4 regions of the Colwellia aquaemaris genome follow, and region 3 is predicted to be linked to each of the others. Evidence: predicted binding sites of a transcription regulator. Region 3 holds the regulator's gene; each other region holds the start of a gene.

Region 1 (5,188 bases), on a different contig from region 3:
CTGAGAATGTTTTTGAGTTATTAAACAAAGTTTGGCCGGCATCGCTAGAGCGCGCTAAAGAAGAAGCCGCTGACATTCAAAAAATGATCGATGCCGAGGGTGGCAAGTTTAAAGTTGCGGCCTGGGATTGGTGGTACTATTCTGAAAAAATTCGTAAACAACGTTACGATATAGATGCATCAGAAACTAAACCATATTTCTCGCTAGAAGCAACACAGCAAGGTGTTTTTTATACCGCGGAGAAACTTTGGGGCGTAACCTTTAAAGAACGTGATGATCTACCTAAGTATCATGAAGATGTACGTACTTTTGAGGTTTATGACCGCGACGGTAGTTACATCGGTATTTTCATGGTTGATCACTACGTACGAGAAAGTAAACGTGGTGGTGCTTGGATGAGCAGCTTCCGTAAGCAATATCGCATGAATGGTAAAGACGTTACCCCAATTATCTACAACGTATTAAACTACCCTCGCCCAATTGGTGACCAGCCAACACTACTTACCTTTGATCAAGCATCAACCTTGTTCCATGAGTTTGGTCATGCTATTCAAGGCTTATTGTCAGACGGTTACTACCGCTCACAAACAGGTACCGCATTACCACGTGATTATGTTGAATACCCGTCACAAGTAATGGAAAATTGGATGACTGAGCCTGAAGTATTAGCAAACTTTGCTAAACATTATCAAACCGGTGAAGTTATCCCTCAAGTGTTAGTTGAGAAAATTCAAGCGTCAGGTAAATTTAATCAAGGTTTTGGTACGACGGAATATCTCGCTGCAGCATTACTAGATATGAGCTGGCATTCATTAGAAACAGCAGATTTGCAAGATGCCAATGAGTTTGAGAAAAACGTCATCAAAGAAATAGGCTTAATTGAACAAATTGCCCCTCGTTATAAAACGGGCTATTACTCGCATATTTTTGCGGGCGGTTATTCAGCGGGTTATTACGGTTATATTTGGTCTAACATCTATGATGCTGACACTTGGTTAGCATTTAAAGAAAACGGTATTTTTGATCAAAAAACAGCAGAGCTTTACCGTAAGCACGTATTAGAAAGCGGTGGCACTGATGACCCAACGGTAATGTATCGTCGTTTCCGTGGTCAAGACCCAAAAGTTGAACCACTATTGGAAAGACGCGGACTTACTAGCAAGTAATCATTGCAGCAAGAAATATCAAAAAGGGTCGCTTATAGCGACCCTTTTCATATCAAAGTTAACAGCTTACATTACTGTAAATATAAGCTACCCTCAAAAAAGCCAAACACTGTTTCAAAGGCCTGTTGTTGATACTGCTTTAAACCTGTGTCACGAAAATCAATATCGATTTGACTACGTGTTAACGATTTCTTAATAAAACTACCTGCCAATATTTCTACCGGTAAGTCTTTAATCAATTGAATGGCGGCTTCTAACTTAAAGCCAACTGGGCCACCTGCAAACTTTCCTTTTAATGCTCGGCCTTTAATAACCACTTTATCAACTTGATAATCTTCCATTAGCTTTGCAAAGGCAAATTGAAACTCCTGAACCTGCTCTGCGTCACTAGCATCAGCAAGGCTAATTTTTTGAACACGCGTTTTTGGTATGTCGTACAACCCGTTTGCTTTTGACATAATGCAGATAATTGCATCGTTACCTTTTAGTTCAACACCACATATTTTCATAAATTAACCTCATCGCTATTGTGTTCGTTATTATAAATTAGATTTAACTAAGCTGCAGTTTTTTCATGCACTTAAATAAGCCTCAATTATGTTTTCTCTACTATTCTTCTTTTAGCCTATTTTCTGCAATTGAAATATCATGAAGTGCAGCAAACTCTTTATAATCAGCTACAGCATTAGGGTTACCTTTATTTTCTTGGCAAACACCTCGTTGATATTGATAACTAAATACATCAAACCATAAATCTAACAAATTGGCGTTAGTTTGCTCTCCTGCCAAGGCCAGAATTTGTGCTGCAACTTCTGCGGTTGCTAGCTCAGTATTATTTGCTGCTAATCGAATTTGATAACGAGAACTTAATGCTGAACCACTTCCTGGTGTGCGAGGCGTAAATGACACCACAGGTAAATGTTGTAAATATGGGCTACGACGAAAAATCTTTTTCGCTTCACGCCAACTACCATCTAGCATGATAAATAATGGCCGTTTGCCTGACTCAACCGCCACTTCATTATCATATATTTCTCTATTTTCACCGGCATATGCTTTTGGAAAAACAATCATAGGCTGCCATTTAGGATCCGCTAATATCGCTAAAACCTCTGGATTCGCCTCTATTCTTGACCATAAATAAGCAAACGTATCAGGGATTAAGTCAGCAATTAGCTTCCCGGTATTACTAGGCTTTAGCACCTCTGTATCATACATCAACAGCAAGAATCCAGCATTTGAGCTAACTTCTGGCACCAATGCACAAATACAAAACTGTTTCGCTAAGCGACACAAGTCACAACGAATAACTCGCTGACCTCTAGATTTGTATGTTGTGGTACTTAAGCTTTGTCGATACTTATGAAGTTTCTGAACTGCGTGCATAAATCAATGGCTAGAAAAATTTTGGCGCTACTGTAACGTGCAGTTTAGCGCTTAGCAATAAAAACATTAGCGATTATAAAAATAAAAAGCGTTAAGGAATAAGCCTTAACGCTTTGATGAATCGTTGACAAATTATCAAGTAGCTAGATTACATAACTAAATTTCATTGTGGCTACTTTTATGGCTTGCAGTGATAAAGTTAAAATCCGCTAATTCATCTATTTCACCTTTTAATTGCTCTTCCATTTCATCAATTAAGATCACTGACTGACATAAGGCTTCACCACGTTTTTCAAGGCCTTCGCCCCTCGCTTCCATTTCATGCTCTATTTGTTGACCAAAGTTTTCCATACGAGATTCAAATGCATCCATATTACCACCAGAAAATAACATTTCTTGACCTACCGCAATCATCAAGCTACCAATAGAGTTTTGAATAGTGGTTTCAACCGCCGACTCTATACGCTGCTCAAACTCGTCACCGAAAAAGTCGTCACCTTTAAAACCATCTTCATCAATATAAAAATCTTTCGAACTATCAAACTCATTATCTACTTCAGTACGAATTGAAGTTAATTGTGTGGTTAAATCAACACTTACATCATTACCCTCACCCAATAACTCATTGAAGGCAAGGTTTACGCCATCTATGGCTAAATCAATAGCGTCTAAAGCGATACTCTTAACCTCCGGAACAACGCCACGAATGTTGTTAGAGTATTCCGTTAGCAAGGATTGTTGACTTCTGGTTAAACTAACTTTTTCACCATTAACGATTAATGTCTCATTATTTACAATGCTATAAAGCGGTGACTTATTTTTTGAGAAGGTAATTTTTTCAGCGCTAATTTTAATGCCACCATTTAGATCAACGTTACATGAATTACTAGAAAATGAATTATCGTGAGCATAGCTTGTAGAACTTGCAATAATTAATGCAGAAGCAATCAAAGTTTTCATATTTACCATCCTTTATAAACCAATCAAATAATGAGCATTGTTTCTCAATGTTATACTTCTTGTTTACAAGTCTGATGCCAATTAATTACTCCTTACTTATCAACAAGTTAAAAACAAACACTTTACTTAGACCTATATTTACAACTAATAATTCGTTAAATAACTTAAAAACTAGTGAAAATAACAACTTTAGAGTCTATCAAGCGTGATAGTTTAATCTTTGCATTTCAAATAATCGCGATTTGCAGCGAGCAAATTCAAATGTTAACTGCTGGCCTTGGTATAAGTCGGCAATATCAACCTCTGCCTCAATAATTAAACGTATGCCTCTATCATATAACTCATCCACTAAGGCAATAAATCGTCTAGCCTCATCATCTAAAGCCCTAAGCTCACCCATCACCACACTACTGCGCTGATAGCCATCTTCAACACCTGAAAATACAGCGGGGAGCAACTCTCCTGAAAATTGCGGTACATTGCTCACCAAAATAACTTGATAGTCATCGGCAAGCTTTATATAGTCGCGTTGACTTCGTGGACCGGAGCATATTGCGCTAAAGTCAAACCAAACGGCATTGTCAGCTTTAGCAATAAAAGTAATATGTCTACCGTGCACCATAATACGACTTTGCCGCTGAACATCTCCGGTTGCAAGTACTTGGAAGAGCCTTTGCATGCCACCGCTTACCCCTTGTTCAAAGTTTTTAATAAAATAATCTCGGTGATGACTGCTGATATTGTCATCATCACTCAAGCGATAATCAACCGGGCCATCGATTGAGATCACTTGGCAGTTTTCATTTATTAATTTTATCGTTGGCAGAAAACGCTCGCGCTGCAGGCCATTGTTGTATAATTGAGATGGTGCGCAATTCGATGTAGCAATCAAAGTAATACCAAACGCAAACATGGCTGACAGTAGCCCAGCCAATAACATAGCATCAGCAATATCATTAACAAAAAACTCATCAAAGCAAAGTATATCAACATCTTTAGCCCAAGATTTTGCTATTCGTTGTAGCGGCGCTTCACAGCCTTTTAAATCATTTAACATGGTATGAACACTTTCCATAAAACGATGAAAGTGTATGCGTTTTTTACGAGTGGTATGCAGTTGTTGATAGAATAAATCCATCAACATGGTTTTTCCTCTACCAACGCGACCATGAAAATAAATGCCACTGATTGGCGCTTCGGCTTTAAAAAGAGAAATTAGTGAGTATAAGCGTTTTCGCCGGCAATTTAGCCTTATCGCTAACGCATCTAGCGCTAAAACGGCATGATATTGCTCAGGGTCGTGCTTCAAAGCTTTACTGTGAAGTAGTTTTGAATATTCAGAGGTTACCGACATAACAATATTTTAGGCATAAAAAAAGGGCAGACTTTCGTCTCCCCTCTTTCAACACTATGTAATAATCTAGCCGGTCAAACCAGCTAAAATTACTAATTAAAGTGCTACGATGTTCTCAGCTTGAGGACCTTTTTGACCTTGAGTTACAGTGAACTGTACTTTTTGGCCTTCAGCAAGAGTTTTGAAACCTTCACCAGAGATTGCAGAGAAGTGTGCAAAAACATCTGGACCAGATTCTTGCTCGATGAAACCGAAACCTTTAGACTCGTTGAACCATTTTACTGTACCAGTAGTTGTATTAGACATTTGTATTATCCTATTT
Region 2 (5,188 bases), on a different contig from region 3:
TGCCAGCATAGCCATGCGAATAGAAGATTTAGTACTGAGACATTATGCTGCTGCACAAGGACAAGGTATGACAATGGGGGCGTGTTACATCGCTGATTCAATAAAGGGCTTACGCCGCATAGATAAAAACATGGTATTTCCTCATCAAGATATTTGGGTGCTTACTCATCCCGATTTACGCAACGTGCCACGTATAAAACTATTAATGACATTTTTAACTAATTCACTGCGAATAAAAGAAAAGCTAATTAGCGGAAAGGCTGTCTAACAGTTTTAGCAATTAGCTTTTCAAATAAGGTTAACTCTCAGATAAAAAATTCAGACTTTTTTCAGGTGCATGGAGTGCAAACGCAGATATTTCCCATCCGGTTGCTGCCTTATTTAAAAAATATGTCGCACCAGCGCGATCATAAACATCGCCATTTGCTAAAAAACGCACGGCAACATTACTTGCTATAGCAATGTTATCTGCTAATAACTTAACTTCAACATTTTCCCAAGCAACTTTACTAACTCCTTTGGCTTTTAATCTTGTTAAAAAACCTGTCACCCCTTGATTCATTTTTTCAGGTGTTAATGTTGTAGACTTACCATTACCCGAAATCAGCATTACTTGCTCTGAATACAAAACAGGAGATAACTTTAACTCCTGATTTTTTATGAAATGGTTATACTTTTTCATATAACTTTTAAATACTTGGGAAATTTCAGCTAAATCACTATCAGCTTTCTCCTTGTTTATATTGGCAGCAAATACTGTTCCTGTACTAATGATTAGCACAGCCGCTAATGTTAATTTTTTATATATATTCACGCTTTATCCTTTTATAAAAATAAACTCATCATTAAGTAAATGTAACTTAAGAGACACTATCATCTAGGAAAAAGCATGTCGTGGATTATTATGTTTTCTGCAGGTTGCAAAAATGCACCATAAAAAAACCAATGCTTAGCAAGCAAGAGATTAACGATGTTGATCAATAAGAATGGCATTACCGTCAGGATCTAAAAATGAAAAACTAGCTGGCCCTTGTTCCCCTTCAATGTTTTTACTTGTAACTTCAATTCCTTGTTGTTCAACTTTTGCCAATAATTCACGAACATCGGTAAAATTCTCAAGATTACTAGCACTTTGGCTCCAACCAGGGTTAAAAGTTAAAATATTGCCTTCGAACATGCCCTGAAAAAGGCCAATATTGGTATCGCCATTTTTCATTATTAAATATTGATGTGCTAACTCTCCGGCAAACACACTAAAGCCTAATTTTTGATAAAAGTCGCGTGATTTTTCTAAATCCTTTACTGCTAAACTGACAGAAAAACAATCTAATTTCATAATTTATTCTCCAATACTTTTATATTGTCATGCGTTAAAACATTAGTCCCACTGCAATAGTTAAAACTGCAATGGGACCATAGTTCTCTTCAACTTAACCTACTTAGGTAAATTTTATTGCCTATGTGCAAGTAAAGTGTCGTGTACTTGTTATTTGGTAATTAACCAAATGGCATGTAAAACACCCGGGATAAAGAAAAACAAACATAAAATTATGTTGATCAGCAAACCTTTTCCAACCCCAGACTTAAGAAAAACAGCTACAGGCGGTAAAAAAATGGCAAGAATGATATGTACTAATTTATTCATACTAACTTCCTATTTTTAATTGTTGTTATACAAAGCTAAAGTTACTGCTTAGCCACTTAATTAATAGCACAAATCGAGATTTTTGCTGGCTCAGTAAATGATATTGTTCAGCGATATTAAAATGACGAGCCAGGTTGTTGTAAAAATTCTAACTCCTCTGCAGTAGACTGACGAGCAAGTATATTATTTCGGTGTGGATAACGACCAAAACGAGCAATTATTTCTTGATGCTTTAATTCAAACGACAAGTTCGATTCATTACCTAGCTCAGTATATAACTTTATGGCCTGTTGATGGATTGCTGCTGATTCACTATGCATATAGGGTAAATACATAAAACTACGTTGATTGTCAGCGAGTGTTTTATCTGCACCTAAACTTACCGCTTCTTGTGCCAAAACCAAGGCAAGTGTATCTGATGCAAATGCTTTGGCGGTATCTCGAAAAATATTCCGAGAAAATTGATCCAGCACTAGTATTTCAGCTAACCGCCCTTGCGCAGTATTACGCCAATGAAACAGCTCGCCACAATTGGCACTTTTATGTAAATCAAGAAAACGCGCTTTTATTTCTTGATCAAAGTTTGGATCTTTTATCCACCATTGCTCTGGCGATATTTCATCAAACCAAAAATCTAGAACCGTTAGATAATTCTTCATTTATACTCACCTGATAACTCATATGTTCAACAGCTTAGACTGAAATATTCAGTAATGTCTAGCTACTGTAACGAAAACCTAGAAATAATAAAAAACCAAGGCATAAACCTTGGCTTTCACTGCAATTTAAATTCAATATAACTGGGAATAATTTAGTTTACTGTTTCTGTGTTTCACCTCCTACATTTTCCAACATAAAATCAACTAGTTAATAAATACGCGGTTTAAAAGTTCTTTGCCACTTGCGAATCACTATTTTCTGAAGACTTATTAGCTATTGCTTCATTTTTTAACTTAATAACAACTCGGCGGTCGTAAAAGCTGACTTCCTTGTCATTAGAAGCAACAACCGGTTGCTGCTCACCATAGGCAAATAAATTTATTCGTTCTGCTGCTACGCCTTGATCAATTAAGGCATTTTTAACAGCATTGATACGTGCTAACGACAATGCTTGATTTAATTCATCACTACCTTGTTTGTCGGTATAGCCTGAAAGATCAATAGTTAGTTGTGGCGATTGCTGGACGATATTCACTAACGCTGTCAATTGCTCTTGATAATGATCTTTAATTTCACTTGAGCCAGTAGAGAACTGTAAGCTCATGAGTAAGTTTTGAGCTTGCAATAGACTTGTTTTTTGATAGTTTTTTTCTAGCGCAAATAACTCTTCTTGGTACGCTTGCTCGGTGTTTGCAATTTTTTCTTGATACATAGCCAACGCCATTTCATTGCTTTGTTTCTCTTGTTGGTAAGCCGTTGATATGTGTTCAATTTCATCCTCTGCATTTATATTTTTTGCAATAAAGTTACCTGCCAAGCCAGTAATAAAAGCCCCCGCTGGGCCACCAAAAATAGCGCCAATAACAACACCTGCACCAAAACCTATTTCTTCGTTTCGCTGTGCCTCTTCAATACTAGTTGGCGAGAGCTGGGCTTGATTGTGGGATGTTGCAAATGCTGGCGTAATTGACAAAACCGAAATTAAAGCCGCACTAACTAATGTATTAGCGGTTGCTTTCTTGCCTTTAGTATTGATTGTTAAGTTTTGCGTAGTCATAGTGTTTCCCTTAATAAAAAGTAATAGTTAAATCATTGAGTATTTGAGTTTTGTTAACTCACTTATCTCGTTTTCGATAGAGCTATTAAAACGCAGGAAAACGGCCACTTACCGACGCAAAAATGACAATTCACTGAGCAAATGTGGCAAGATTATGGCAATTACAACTATTAGCAGCATCACTATGAATTATTCGATATGATGCAAACCACAGTTAATAAGGTAATCATTTAAGATGTCAAAACGAATCGCTATAGTTGAAGACGATGCAGCAATAAGAGAAAACTACGCAGACGCCCTACGATTGCAGGGATATCAAGTACAAACGTATCCAAACAAAACCACAGCTATGCAGGCTTTTGCTTTACGTTTACCTAATTTAGCAATATTAGATATTGGTTTAGAGCATGAGTATGATGCTGGTTTTGAGCTTTGCCAGTGGCTCAGAACAAAATCGAATACTTTACCCATCATATTTCTAACCGCCCGCGACAGTGACGTTGATACCGTATCAGGGCTAAGAATAGGTGCCGATGACTACTTAACCAAAGATATTAGCCTACCGCATTTAGCCGCACGCATTGCCGCCTTATTTCGTCGACAAGATGCCTTAGGCAAGCCACAACAAACTGATCACTTATTAAAACTAGATGCCTTAACTATTGATAGTCAGCGTATGACGATACAATGGAGAGAAGAGTTAGTTGATTTAACCATCACCGAGTTTTGGATGCTCTATGCATTAGCAAAGCACCCTGGCCATGTAAAAAATAGAAGCCAGTTAATGCAAGATTCAAAAATCTATGTTGATGACTCCACTATCACTTCACATATCAAGCGGATCAGAAAAAAGTTTACCCGAATAGACGCAAAATTTAATTGCATTGATACCGTTTACGGCATGGGATATCGATGGAATCAAAGCCAAGTGCTTGAGCAGTCCACTGCGAACGAGCAAGGTCAATAACAACTAATGACGATGAAATGGCGCTTTGGCTTAAGAAGCAAATTACTTTTACTTTCTAGTTTTCTCTTTACCATTCCTTGGTTTGGCTACCAATACGTTTGGGAAATGGAAAAGTACCTGCGTTATGGTCAAGAACAAACCATTATTGGTACAGCAAGAGCATTAGCCACCGCAATGCATGAAAGAGCCAATTTATTTAACAATCAGGCGAGCTTTTTACCCAGCGTAGAAAAAGGTAAAGATTTATATAGTTATGCCTTATCTGCCCCTATTCAGTTAGACGGCTTAAATAACGATTGGCCTGACTTTGCCAACAAGGCTCATTTTTATCAGCAAAACAACCAACTTTATACGCAACTGCCACCCGAACAGTTATCTGTGAACTTTACTGCCGCTGTAGGCACATATGGCAAGTATCTGTATTTATATTTTTCAGTTAACGACAACGAAGTTATTTATCGCAATAGCAACGCCCGTAGTATTGTTAAAAATGATCACTTAGAACTTGCTTTTATTAATCCAAAAGGCGTATTTAGTCGCTTTATTATCAGTAACAAAACCACCGGTTGGATTGATGCCTATCGTATTACCGACATTGAAAACAATATTCCAGTTCCGGCAACACAAATTCAAGGCCATTGGCGAGACACAAATCAAGGCTACAATGTTGAAATTAGACTACCACTGACAGAATTTAACGACCATATAGCATTTGCAGTGCATGATGTTGACAAAAACTTAGGCAATATTGTTAGCTCTCTCGGCTCTGCTGACCCTAGCTCTAGAGAAACCTTAGGCACAATATTGGTACCGTCGCCAGAAATTGAGCGTATTGTAAAAGGCATGAGTTATACTAACT
Region 3 (5,188 bases):
GAGACTGACGGCAACATTTTCATAATCATTAATGACTGTATGGGTTAGTGCCGGCAATAAATTAACAGGAATGTTGTCAACACAGTAATAGCCTAAGTCTTCTAAAACACGTAGCGCAACACTTTTACCAGATCCCGAGCGACCACTGACAATAATTAGCTTCATTACAATTTAACTCGCTTGTTGGATTAAGTCGAATAGTGCTTGGCTATTGTCACACTTGCGGACTTGTTTACAAAATTGTTTATCACGAAATGTTTGGGCAATGCTTTGTAGTGTACATAGGTGATTTTGGCATTCTTCTTCAGCAACAAATAAGGCGATAAAAATATCTACAGGGCGATGATCAATAGAATCAAAATTAATGGCTTGTTCGGTGGTGATAACGACGGCAATTGGTTTTTCGGCATTTTCTAAACGACCATGTGGAATGGCAATACCATTTCCAATACCTGTAGAGCCCATTTTCTCACGCTTAATTAAGCTCTCTAATAACTGAAATGTATCGTGATTGGGTAATTTCTCTGAAGCTAAGCTACTTAAATATTCTAATACACGTTTTTTGCTGGAGCCCGGAGCTGCACATATTGTGCAGTCCGGAGTTAAGATGTCTTGCAACTTCATAATTACTTCAAAGACCTAATGAGAGGGATATTAGTGTTTACTAATTTTGCCTTTATATTTTAATATTTGGCGGTCGAGCTTATCGATTAATGAATCGATAGAAGCATACATATCGCTATTTTCAGCTTTAGCATGTACTTCACTGCCACTTAGGTGAACCGTTGATTCAGCAATTTGATTAAGCTTTTCAACGGTTAAAACTACATGAACATTGTTTATATGATCAAAATGTCGCTCAAGCTTTTCAAATTTTCCATTAACATAATCACGTAATGAATCGGTAACATCGACATGGTGTCCGGTAAGATTAATTTGCATATGCTTCAATCCTCTTTTTCGGGTAAATAAACCAAACCTACAATAGGCTTTTACGTTGATTCGATGGTGGTATTGAAAGTGATTCGCGATATTTAGCGATAGTGCGTCTTGCTACTTTAATACCTTGTTCTGCCAGAATATCAGCCATTTTGCTATCACTTAGCGGCTTGGCTGGAATTTCTGCAGAAACGAGCTTTTTAATAAGTTCACGAATAGCTGTTGATGAACATTCACCGCCATTTTCGGTACTAACATGACTAGAGAAGAAATACTTTAACTCAAAAATACCTCTTGGCGTATGCATGTACTTTTGCGTAGTAACCCGAGAAATTGTTGACTCATGCATATCAACCGCTTCAGCAATGTCATTCAAAACCATAGGGCGCATTGCCTCTGGCCCGTGTTCGAAGAAGCCTTGCTGGCGTTGCACAATACAATTAGATACTTTTAACAAGGTATCGTTTCGGCTTTCTAAGCTCTTAATAAACCATTTTGCTTCTTGCAAATTTGAGCGAATAAATTGTGAGTCGGTAGAAGATTTCATTGAACGAGACATTGCCGCATATTGCTGATTCACTGAAAGCTTAGGGGCAGTGTCAGGGTTTAATTCGACCGTCCAACGACCATTTTTCTTTTCTACTGAAACATCAGGAATAACATATTGTTCTTCGCTTTTGATAACACTGTCACCTGGGCGAGGGTCAAGGGTTTGGATTAAGCGAATGACTTCACGTAATTGGTCTTCTTTTAAGCGCAGTTTTCGCATTAATTGACGGTAGTCGCGGTTACCAAGTAAATCGATATATTTACTAACAGCTAACTTGCTCTCTTCTAACCATGGCGTATCGCTGGAAAATTGATTTAACTGTATTAATAAACATTCGGGGATGGAACGAGCTGCAACACCAACTGGGTCAAATACGTTGATGCGTTTAAGTACAACTTCAACTTCATCAAGCTCTACGTCTTCTATGCCAACACTTTCCAATATTTCTTCTGCAGATACAGTTAAGTAGCCGGCTTCGTCAACCGCTTCAATAATGGCTGTAGCAATAGCTTGGTCTGTTTCTGTAAAAGGGCTTAGCTCCATTTGCCATAATAAGTGGTCTTGAATAGAGTCTTTAGTTTCACCTTGATAAGTATAATCTTCTGAGGCTGGACCTACCGCACCACTGCTAGCACCGGCACTAAAATTGTCATCCCAAGTGGTATCGTTATTTAACTCTTCCGGAATATCTGTTTTTGCTAAACCTTCGGCTGAGCTTATTTCGTCAATCGTTGGCGCTGAATCTTCGCTACCATCTGAAAGAGTGACTTCTGAGGCTTCGCCAACATTGGCTGAAAAGGCCTCTTCTAAATTATCAGGGGTGCTTTCTGAAGTGTTTACTTGATTTTCATCCATTTCAAGCAGCGGATTACTTTCAAGCGCTTCCTGAATCTCTTGCTGTAAGTCTAAAGTCGACAGTTGCAACAACTTAATTGCTTGTTGCAATTGCGGGGTCATGGTTAACTGTTGTCCGATACGGAGCTGCAGAGTAGGACGCATTTAGGTTTTCTTTTCCCTGTTACTATTTAACACATTGTTATTTTATTGCTAAAGCCTGCTATTAACTATAGCGTGAATTGTTCGCCTAGGTATACATCTCTTACATGTTGATTTGCAAGAATTTGATCCGCGTCACCTTCTGCAATTAGTTCACCATGGCTAACAATATAGGCATGTTCACATACGTCTAAGGTCTCTCGTACGTTGTGGTCGGTTATCAAAATACCTATGCCTCGTTCTTTTAAGTGTAGGATAATTTTTTTTATATCACCTACTGAAATTGGATCAACACCGGCAAATGGCTCATCTAATAAAATAAATTTAGGATCGGCGGCAAGAGCGCGAGCAATTTCAACTCGGCGACGTTCGCCACCAGATAAGCTCATTCCTAAATTATCTTTAATATGGCCGATATTAAATTCTTCTAATAAATGCTCAAGCTTTTCTTCTTTCTCGATATCTGATAATGATTTTCGAGTTTGTAAAATGGCCATGATGTTGTCATATACAGACAATTTTCGAAATATAGAGGCTTCTTGCGGTAAGTAGCCAATACCTTTGCGAGCACGTTCATGCATTGGCAGTAATGTTAAGTCTTCGTCATTTAATACGATGGCACCGCTATCATTGTTTACTAAGCCTACAATCATATAAAATGAGGTTGTTTTACCGGCGCCATTAGGGCCAAGTAAGCCGACAATTTGTCCAGCCGATACTTTTAAACTAACGTTTTTAACAACCTTTCGGCCTTTATAAGATTTCGCTAAACCCGTTGCAGATAATGTAGATTTTGACATTTAGTTCTGCTTTTCCTTTTTCTCTTTCGGTAATTCAGGTTTGTTTTTAGGTTGTAGCACTGTTTCAACAACCGTATTTTCTAAGCTTTCAGCATTGACGTATTCAGTTTCAAAGTTATAGGTGATTTTATTACCACTGACTTCACTGCCTTCTTGGGTTAGTAAGGCGTTGCCTGAAATAATGACGATTTTTTTTGCTGGTTCATATCTAATTTCATTAGCTTGTAAGTTAATTGGGCTGCCGTCTTCTAAGGTTTGTGCAAATGTAGCAGGTGAGCCTTTGGCAATATAAATTTTATCTTCGCTTTTGTCTTGGGCAATAACTTGCACTAACTCTGCGTTAATGGTGAGCGTGCCTTGCGAGATAATGACATTGTCGATATAGCTGAATATCTTGTTTTTTAGATCAGCGGCCTGTCGAGAAGAAGAAATTTTAATTTCTTGGTCAACATCAAATTTTTCAGCATTCACTGCCGGTGTTAAGAATATTGCCGTAGCAATGCAAGCTAAGCTAACTTTTAGTTTTTTTGTAAATGGTTTGTACATGTTCGGTCAATGTCATCTGAGTTGTGTTTAAGTCTACAATTAATCCTGAGCCATACATAGTAAATCCTTTACCTAATATCAGAATAGTTTGTTCTGAGCTAATAATATTACTTTTTAAGTCCATTTCTAAATTTTTGCCGTGTACTTCTTGTATTAAGCTTTCCTTGTCAGTAGCAATTAAGCGTACGCGATTTTCCAATCTAACTCGATTGTTATTATACAGTGTGCCTTCGTTAGCGGTTACTTGCCACGTTGGTTTGTTGTTTTTTGGGTATAAGGTATAACGCGGATACTCAAAGTGTGTGACATCTAATTGTGCATAATGTTCCATGCGTTGTGCTTCTACAACGTAAGATATATCGCCAGCTTCTTGATAAATATCACTATTTAAATTTTCTGCGATGAACTCTGGCTCATTACTGTTATCGAGTATATTGGTGTCAACGTCTTTAGCGTTATACCACTCCATTAAGCCATAAGTGCCAACAGCAAAAATAAAAAAAGCTATTGCTGCACCGTATATTCTATTCATATGCTTGCGCCTGTGGCATGCTCTAGCGTACTTTGACTTTGCATAATTAAATCGCAGGATTCACGAACGGCGCCAAAACCACCACGGGTATAAGTAATATAATCACAAGTATTTAATATTGCTGGATGAGCGTCATTTACAGCAATACTTAAGCCAACGTAATTTAAGCACTCAAAATCGGGCATATCGTCGCCAATATAGGCAATTTGTTCAGGTGTTAAATTCAGTGATTTTGCCATTGCTTTTAGTGCTGGTAACTTATCTTCTTGTCCTTGCACTATATGTTTAACGTTTAAGGCAGTCATGCGGGTTTGCACTATATTCGATTTTCGACCAGTAATAACAGCAACATCAACACCACTTGCTCCCAGCGCTTTTATGCCATAACCATCCTTAGTGTGAAAGGCTTTTAACTCTTCGCCAGCATTGCCTAAATATATGCGACCATCAGAAAAAACGCCGTCAATATCGCAAATGAAAAGTTTAATATTTTTAGCTTTTTGCCAAATGTTATCAGCTACTTCACCGTATAAACTGTTCAAAGTTATAACACTCCAGATTTAAGTAAATCATGCATATTCATGGCGCCAATAGGTTGGTTATTTTGATCAACTATAATCAAACCATTAATCTTTTTATCTTCCATAATCTTCAATGCTTCTGCTGCTAGCATATCTTGTTTAGCAACATAAGGTTGCTTGGTCATTACGCTAGTAATTGTATCTTGATGAATATCGACTTTTGCATCTAATATTCGACGTAAATCACCGTCGGTAAACAATCCAATCAAGGTGTTGTTGTTATCTGTAACCGCGGTCATACCTA
Region 4 (5,188 bases), on a different contig from region 3:
TCTAAAGCAATAACCCTAGCATAGTTAATAAAATCAGGAGTAACTTCTGCTTTTTGCTCTATGAATTTACGTAAGTAAACAACGTCACTTTCACCGACAAAATTAGTGTGCCACTCAAATAATTCTCCATGTGGACCATTACAGATAAACCAATGCCATGTTGCTGTATCTGCTGGTTCAGTTTCACGTTTTAGTGATGGATGCTTTCCGTAATGACTCACCTAACTTTCCTAAAAACATAACGCCCAATTAAGGGGCTGATAATAGTTTTCTTAAATTGTGTAGCGTAGCGAAACCGAGCAAACTGTTAGCAGTCCCGTCTTAATTGACTTGTTATACATCAACCTGCCAATAGAAACAGGCCGATTTCTTTATCCGTTTTAAATATATTTTGATACCACCAAACAAGAGCATCTTTCAAACCTTCAACTGATAGTGCTTCTTCTCTGCTGATACTATAGATATCGTTTTCATAAGCAAGTTTGAAAGGTGAGCGATCGGCATCTTGAATACTAAAGCAAACATTAGAGTCTTTTATATAGATATGTGCTGTTAGATAACAATGTGAATTAGTGATTTCTTTACACCCGTCCAAAAATATAGCTAACCAAATATGTCTATCTTCATCATGGTTGATTAATGCAACAGAAAACTCTACTTGGTCTTTATCTTCATTTTCAAAAACACCTTCAACAAATTTATTTTCATGATCTTCGCTACAATCGCATTTCACGAAGAATTCTTCGCGTTCTTGGATGACAGACACTAAACCTTCCTTGATGTATAACAGCTTATTATGTAGACGTCTCAGTAATTCCCGCCACATAAAATTGATTTAATTGACATTAATATCACACAATTTCAATACTTTAGAAACTAGAAAAAACTAAATGAGGCACAAAATACGGAATTAGTTAGAGTTCACAGTAATACGAAAAATTTAAAAGGCGCATTTGTACTTAATATCAAGATATTAAATAGATAAACCCCTGCCTTCTGCTTTTTACTAAAGCTTCTCACTAATATGAATATAAGAATTAAACAAATACACCTTACTAACTCAGAGCCATATATCTAGTTAAAATCAGTCCAATCAAGCAACAGATTGGAAACTTACATTGAAAAGGCCATTACCGTAATGGCTTTTCATATGATTTTAATTTTGAACAACAACTTTATGCATTAGCCATTTTGACGTAAAACCAGCACTGCTAAAAAGGCACACAACGCCAGCTAGCCATGGAAGTCCTCCTTCCCACCCTGTCCACTTGATTTGAGCAAAACCAAAAACAAATATATATGCGACTAGTGCCCAAACTAATACAACACTGATCAGGTTTCCAATTTGAGATGACATCAAAACTCCATTTGTTAGTTAATAATATGATGAATCACATAACGCGACTCCAACCAGCAAAATACTTGGCTAAAATGTAAAGCAAGGCCGAACTAGAGCCAAACCTTGCACAGCTTGTTATTAATACTAACCACGTAATTGCGACGTTATAGAGTCTTGAATTGATTTTTCAAACTCATCATCACTAACTAAATCAAGACATAGCTCTTTAGTACAATAAGAAACAAATTTTATTGGCTTATTGTCGGCATTTTTAGCCGATATTTCATAAAGAGTATAAGACTTAAAGTGACTTTTATTGACTACAACATCAGTTGAATCTTTCTTAAATTCGGCGACTAAATCAGCATCATTTAAGCGAAAGTTATAAAAATACATGGTATTTCTCGAATCTTTACAAGCATACAAAAGTGAAAATTCTTTAGACTGAATATCAGCCCTCGCTACGCAGCTATTTGATAAAACTAATTTATCGGGAAGAATATGTACCACAACGCCATCTTGAGCGTGTGCTGAAACATGAAACGAAATGAGTAGTAACACTAGGCTTAAAACTTTCATTGAACCATCCTTTGTATTTATTAGCGACTTCCATGAGGGAGCATGAGTACATGCCTACCTCATAAAATTTATTTACTATGATTTAATATCACACAATTTCAACTAATTAGAAACTATAAAACCTAATTTCAATTAAGTTATGGTGTTAGTGAGAATTCACAGTGATATAAAAATAAGAATTGAATGAATACTACATTAGCATTGAAGCAGCGAAAATATAACTTACAACCATAACAGCTATTTATTTTGTAAAAGCGGCCTAATAAAGTAGACGAAATGGCCACAAAAAAAGGCACCATAATTATGATGCCTTTTTTAAGAAGAATGATGCTTATTTTTTAGATTTACGAACCAAAAGACCCATAATTCCTAATGCAAATATAGCTAACGTAGATGGCTCAGGTACAGAGGCACTAGTTAAATTAGCTGTAAAAAGTGTATCACCACCAGAAAAGTTCCAAGCACCATTTCCAGATGTTCTTTCCCAAAAGAAGTCTCCACCTGCATAACTAGCGCTACCAATACTAGTAAATCCACTTCTTGGAGCAGTTGTATTGCCAATCCCTGAAGTGTCAAAAAGTGCCATGTATTGATTTCCGCTAACTAGGTTAACATTAGTATCAAAAGTATATAATTGGCTTATTGAATTATTTACCGATAATACAGAACTTTGAAAAAGGGAAGCACCTGATATATTTGAGCCATCCCATGAGAATAACTTAAATTGAACATTTAAAGGCCCATTATCAACTCTAGACAAAACAAGACCGAAATCATCAAGGTAAGTATCCGAACCGGTTACCGTAAATGTTTGCCCAAAAGTTTGGCCACAGCTTCCTGCAGTGCCGAGACACCTAAAATCAGTTCCTGATGTACCAATAGTTGATATTATTCCTGCATTAACATAACCACTTACCAGTAAAACCATGCTAAACAATACTGCTTTAAGCTTCATACAACACTCCAATATTTTATTATAAAACGTAAACCCCAATCACGCAGTTACAGCAATTAGCAAGCCAATTTTTATTTCCTTTTATTTACAACAAGTTAAGAAAAGAAAAGAAATTTACAATTAAGAACTGTAAAGCAAATAAACAGTTCGCAGAAATGTAGCCCCGTAAAACGCTGCACGAGCCAAAGAGTAATAAATACATATCATTAACTAACAAGTTCAAATTGAGGCTTTACGCTTTAATATGAGAATTAAATAAATGCTGCATAATAATTGAAACAAATAAAATACAACTTACAGCCATAACAGCTATTTATTTTGTAAAAGCGGCCTAATAAAGTAGATGAAATGACCACAAAAAAAGGCACCATAATTATGATGCCTTTTTTAAGAAGAATGATGCTTATTTTTTAGATTTACGAACCAAAAGCCCCATAATTCCTAATGCAAATATAGCTAACGTAGCTGGCTCAGGTACGGTAACTCCTACATTCGGCTTTTTACTAACAAAAAGGTTATCGTTTATTTGCGTATTGCCATGCCATGATTCAGCAATTACCTGCCCCCAAATCACACCATGAGGCGCTTCAATACTCGCTTTAGGTGCTAAAATAGAACCGTACATTGCGGCATTTATCGTTAATGTTTCCGCTTCGAAAAAATTAAATAGTATATTTTCAGAAAAATCGAATAATGAATTGTCAGAACCAGCAAAATTTCCCCAGCTGGTTGCAATATCAGTCCCCGCAACATTAAATAATACGGTATCGCCTTTATCCACTTCTGATAATAAATAGTCACTAAATAGCATATCTGAAGCGTCTAAATTAAACACATGCAAGTCGTTCGCTACACCATTGCTGCCAGCACCAACTAAATGTTGGGTTGACCATAAATCAGTCGCGGTGCTGTTTTCCGGCAATAATGCCAATTCAACAGCTAAATCAATTAATGCATCAAATTCGTCATCAAAATTAATCGGCGCAATACCACCTGACTGAACAGTACCGTTGGTAACTGTACCACTTGCAGTGGGTGTGTAATTACCGCCTACAAATACATCGCCCGCCACTTGGCCACTAGTGAAATTTAGATCACCACCAACCACTAACGCCGGCGAACTACTCGTATCGGCATATAATTGGCTACCATGTTTAATGTTGACACTGTAATTGCTAATGGAAACATCGCCGCCCGCGGCCATACGTCCTTCAACGTCGCTACTAGTTGCCGAGAAGTCTTTATGAATAAAAGCGTTATAGTTTTTTGCCGCTCCAAGATCAATAAAGCTGGCATTTACTGAACAAGTTACGCTAGACAATAATAAACCACAACTAACAACAAATAAGCGATTGAAATTCATATAAATACTACTCAAACAAAATTATTTAATGCTGGCGACAAAGCAAAGGTCAGACCAACCCGTCAACACATTGATATTTATATATTTAATACAAACACAATCAACATTAAATAATACATTGTAAATTTATCTGACAACCTAAAACTCGCATTACAATATAACTTGTGCAAATAACGACCATTTTATTAACTATCAATAAATAAGCAAAAATAAGTAAATCATTTATACCGTTACTGTTTGGTACTTGCCTTATTGCGCTTCAAAATCATCTTCGCGCAACTTCGCTGTGCCATCATTTTGTAGAACCCATAGCTCATTGGTGATAACGCCTGCGGCTTTATTCATTTTCCAGTCTGACTTTAATACCGCGCTGTTTTCATCAAGTACTTCAATGCTTGGCTCAACATAGTCAACACCTGAAAAACCATCAGCAATAAGTTGCTGCCAAAAACCTTGAATAGCTTCTCGACCAACAAATTGGCCAAATGGCATGGCATTCATTACCGCATCAACTTCGTATTGCGCCGCACAACCTACATAGTCACCACGGTTAAAGGCCGCTTTCCATCTAGCACTTGCCTCGTTAACCGCTTGTAATACGCGTGCTTGTGCTGGTTGTGAAACTTGTTTTTGCCCTATTTTTTGCTCTGTCATGTTTAGCTCCTAGCTTTTTCGATTAGCTTAATACTTGGTTAGTGGGTGATATTATGCAAAACTTGCACAACTCATACCTATGGCGTAACTGACATAAAACGGTTTAATTATGACAAAACAAATCCATATTGCGCTAATCGATTACCCGCAAGCACTGCAAAGTGCCGTGCATGGTTTAACTGAACTATTTACCATGGCGAACAAAATTGCCAATCAGCAGCAGTTAAATAGCACTTTTGTCATTCACCTTATTCAGCCTGAGAAACTTAATAGCCAGTTTGATGCTATCGCCAGCCAA

Evidence for each region. Region 3 encodes sigma-54, which starts transcription at its own class of promoters, with help from an activator protein. Its sites were predicted from a motif close to GTTGGCACGNNNNTNGNNT; they were not measured.
Region 1: a site for sigma-54 is predicted at 3,576-3,594, ahead of AC27HL_RS18685 (DUF2884 family protein). Genes of this name have one in related genera too.
Region 2: a site for sigma-54 is predicted at 3,505-3,523, ahead of pdsR (proteobacterial dedicated sortase system response regulator). Genes of this name have one in related genera too.
Region 4: a site for sigma-54 is predicted at 3,042-3,060, ahead of AC27HL_RS17255 (PEP-CTERM sorting domain-containing protein). Genes of this name have one in related genera too.

Annotation. Positions count from the first base shown of each region.
Region 1 is NZ_BAAJLV010000011.1:33,834-39,021, reverse strand. Features, by position in the region: gene AC27HL_RS18700 (M3 family metallopeptidase) at 1-1,166, shown strand, start outside; gene AC27HL_RS18695 (DUF3010 family protein) at 1,238-1,675, opposite strand; gene AC27HL_RS18690 (tRNA-uridine aminocarboxypropyltransferase) at 1,776-2,552, opposite strand; gene AC27HL_RS18685 (DUF2884 family protein) at 2,709-3,512, opposite strand; gene zapE (cell division protein ZapE) at 3,712-4,866, opposite strand; gene AC27HL_RS18675 (cold-shock protein) at 4,963-5,172, opposite strand.
Region 2 is NZ_BAAJLV010000005.1:116,781-121,968, reverse strand. Features, by position in the region: gene AC27HL_RS14800 (LysR family transcriptional regulator) at 1-268, shown strand, start outside; gene AC27HL_RS14795 (DUF6841 family protein) at 299-814, opposite strand; gene AC27HL_RS14790 (VOC family protein) at 965-1,336, opposite strand; gene AC27HL_RS14785 (YqaE/Pmp3 family membrane protein) at 1,487-1,645, opposite strand; gene AC27HL_RS14780 (DUF924 family protein) at 1,762-2,304, opposite strand; gene pdsO (sortase-associated OmpA-like protein PdsO) at 2,529-3,362, opposite strand; gene pdsR (proteobacterial dedicated sortase system response regulator) at 3,598-4,329, shown strand; gene pdsS (proteobacterial dedicated sortase system histidine kinase) at 4,342-5,188, shown strand, end outside.
Region 3 is NZ_BAAJLV010000001.1:434,113-439,300, forward strand. Features, by position in the region: gene rapZ (RNase adapter RapZ) at 1-165, opposite strand, end outside; gene ptsN (PTS IIA-like nitrogen regulatory protein PtsN) at 172-624, opposite strand; gene hpf (ribosome hibernation promoting factor) at 655-942, opposite strand; gene AC27HL_RS01975 (RNA polymerase factor sigma-54) at 980-2,488, opposite strand; gene lptB (LPS export ABC transporter ATP-binding protein) at 2,554-3,285, opposite strand; gene lptA (lipopolysaccharide transport periplasmic protein LptA) at 3,286-3,831, opposite strand; gene lptC (LPS export ABC transporter periplasmic protein LptC) at 3,797-4,363, opposite strand; gene kdsC (3-deoxy-manno-octulosonate-8-phosphatase KdsC) at 4,360-4,911, opposite strand; gene AC27HL_RS02000 (KpsF/GutQ family sugar-phosphate isomerase) at 4,908-5,188, opposite strand, start outside.
Region 4 is NZ_BAAJLV010000008.1:54,299-59,486, reverse strand. Features, by position in the region: gene AC27HL_RS17275 (hypothetical protein) at 1-221, opposite strand, end outside; gene AC27HL_RS17270 (hypothetical protein) at 341-766, opposite strand; gene AC27HL_RS17265 (hypothetical protein) at 1,157-1,357, opposite strand; gene AC27HL_RS17260 (hypothetical protein) at 1,484-1,918, opposite strand; gene AC27HL_RS17255 (PEP-CTERM sorting domain-containing protein) at 2,250-2,873, opposite strand; gene AC27HL_RS17250 (choice-of-anchor A family protein) at 3,277-4,236, opposite strand; gene AC27HL_RS17245 (YybH family protein) at 4,486-4,890, opposite strand; gene AC27HL_RS17240 (GlxA family transcriptional regulator) at 5,000-5,188, shown strand, end outside.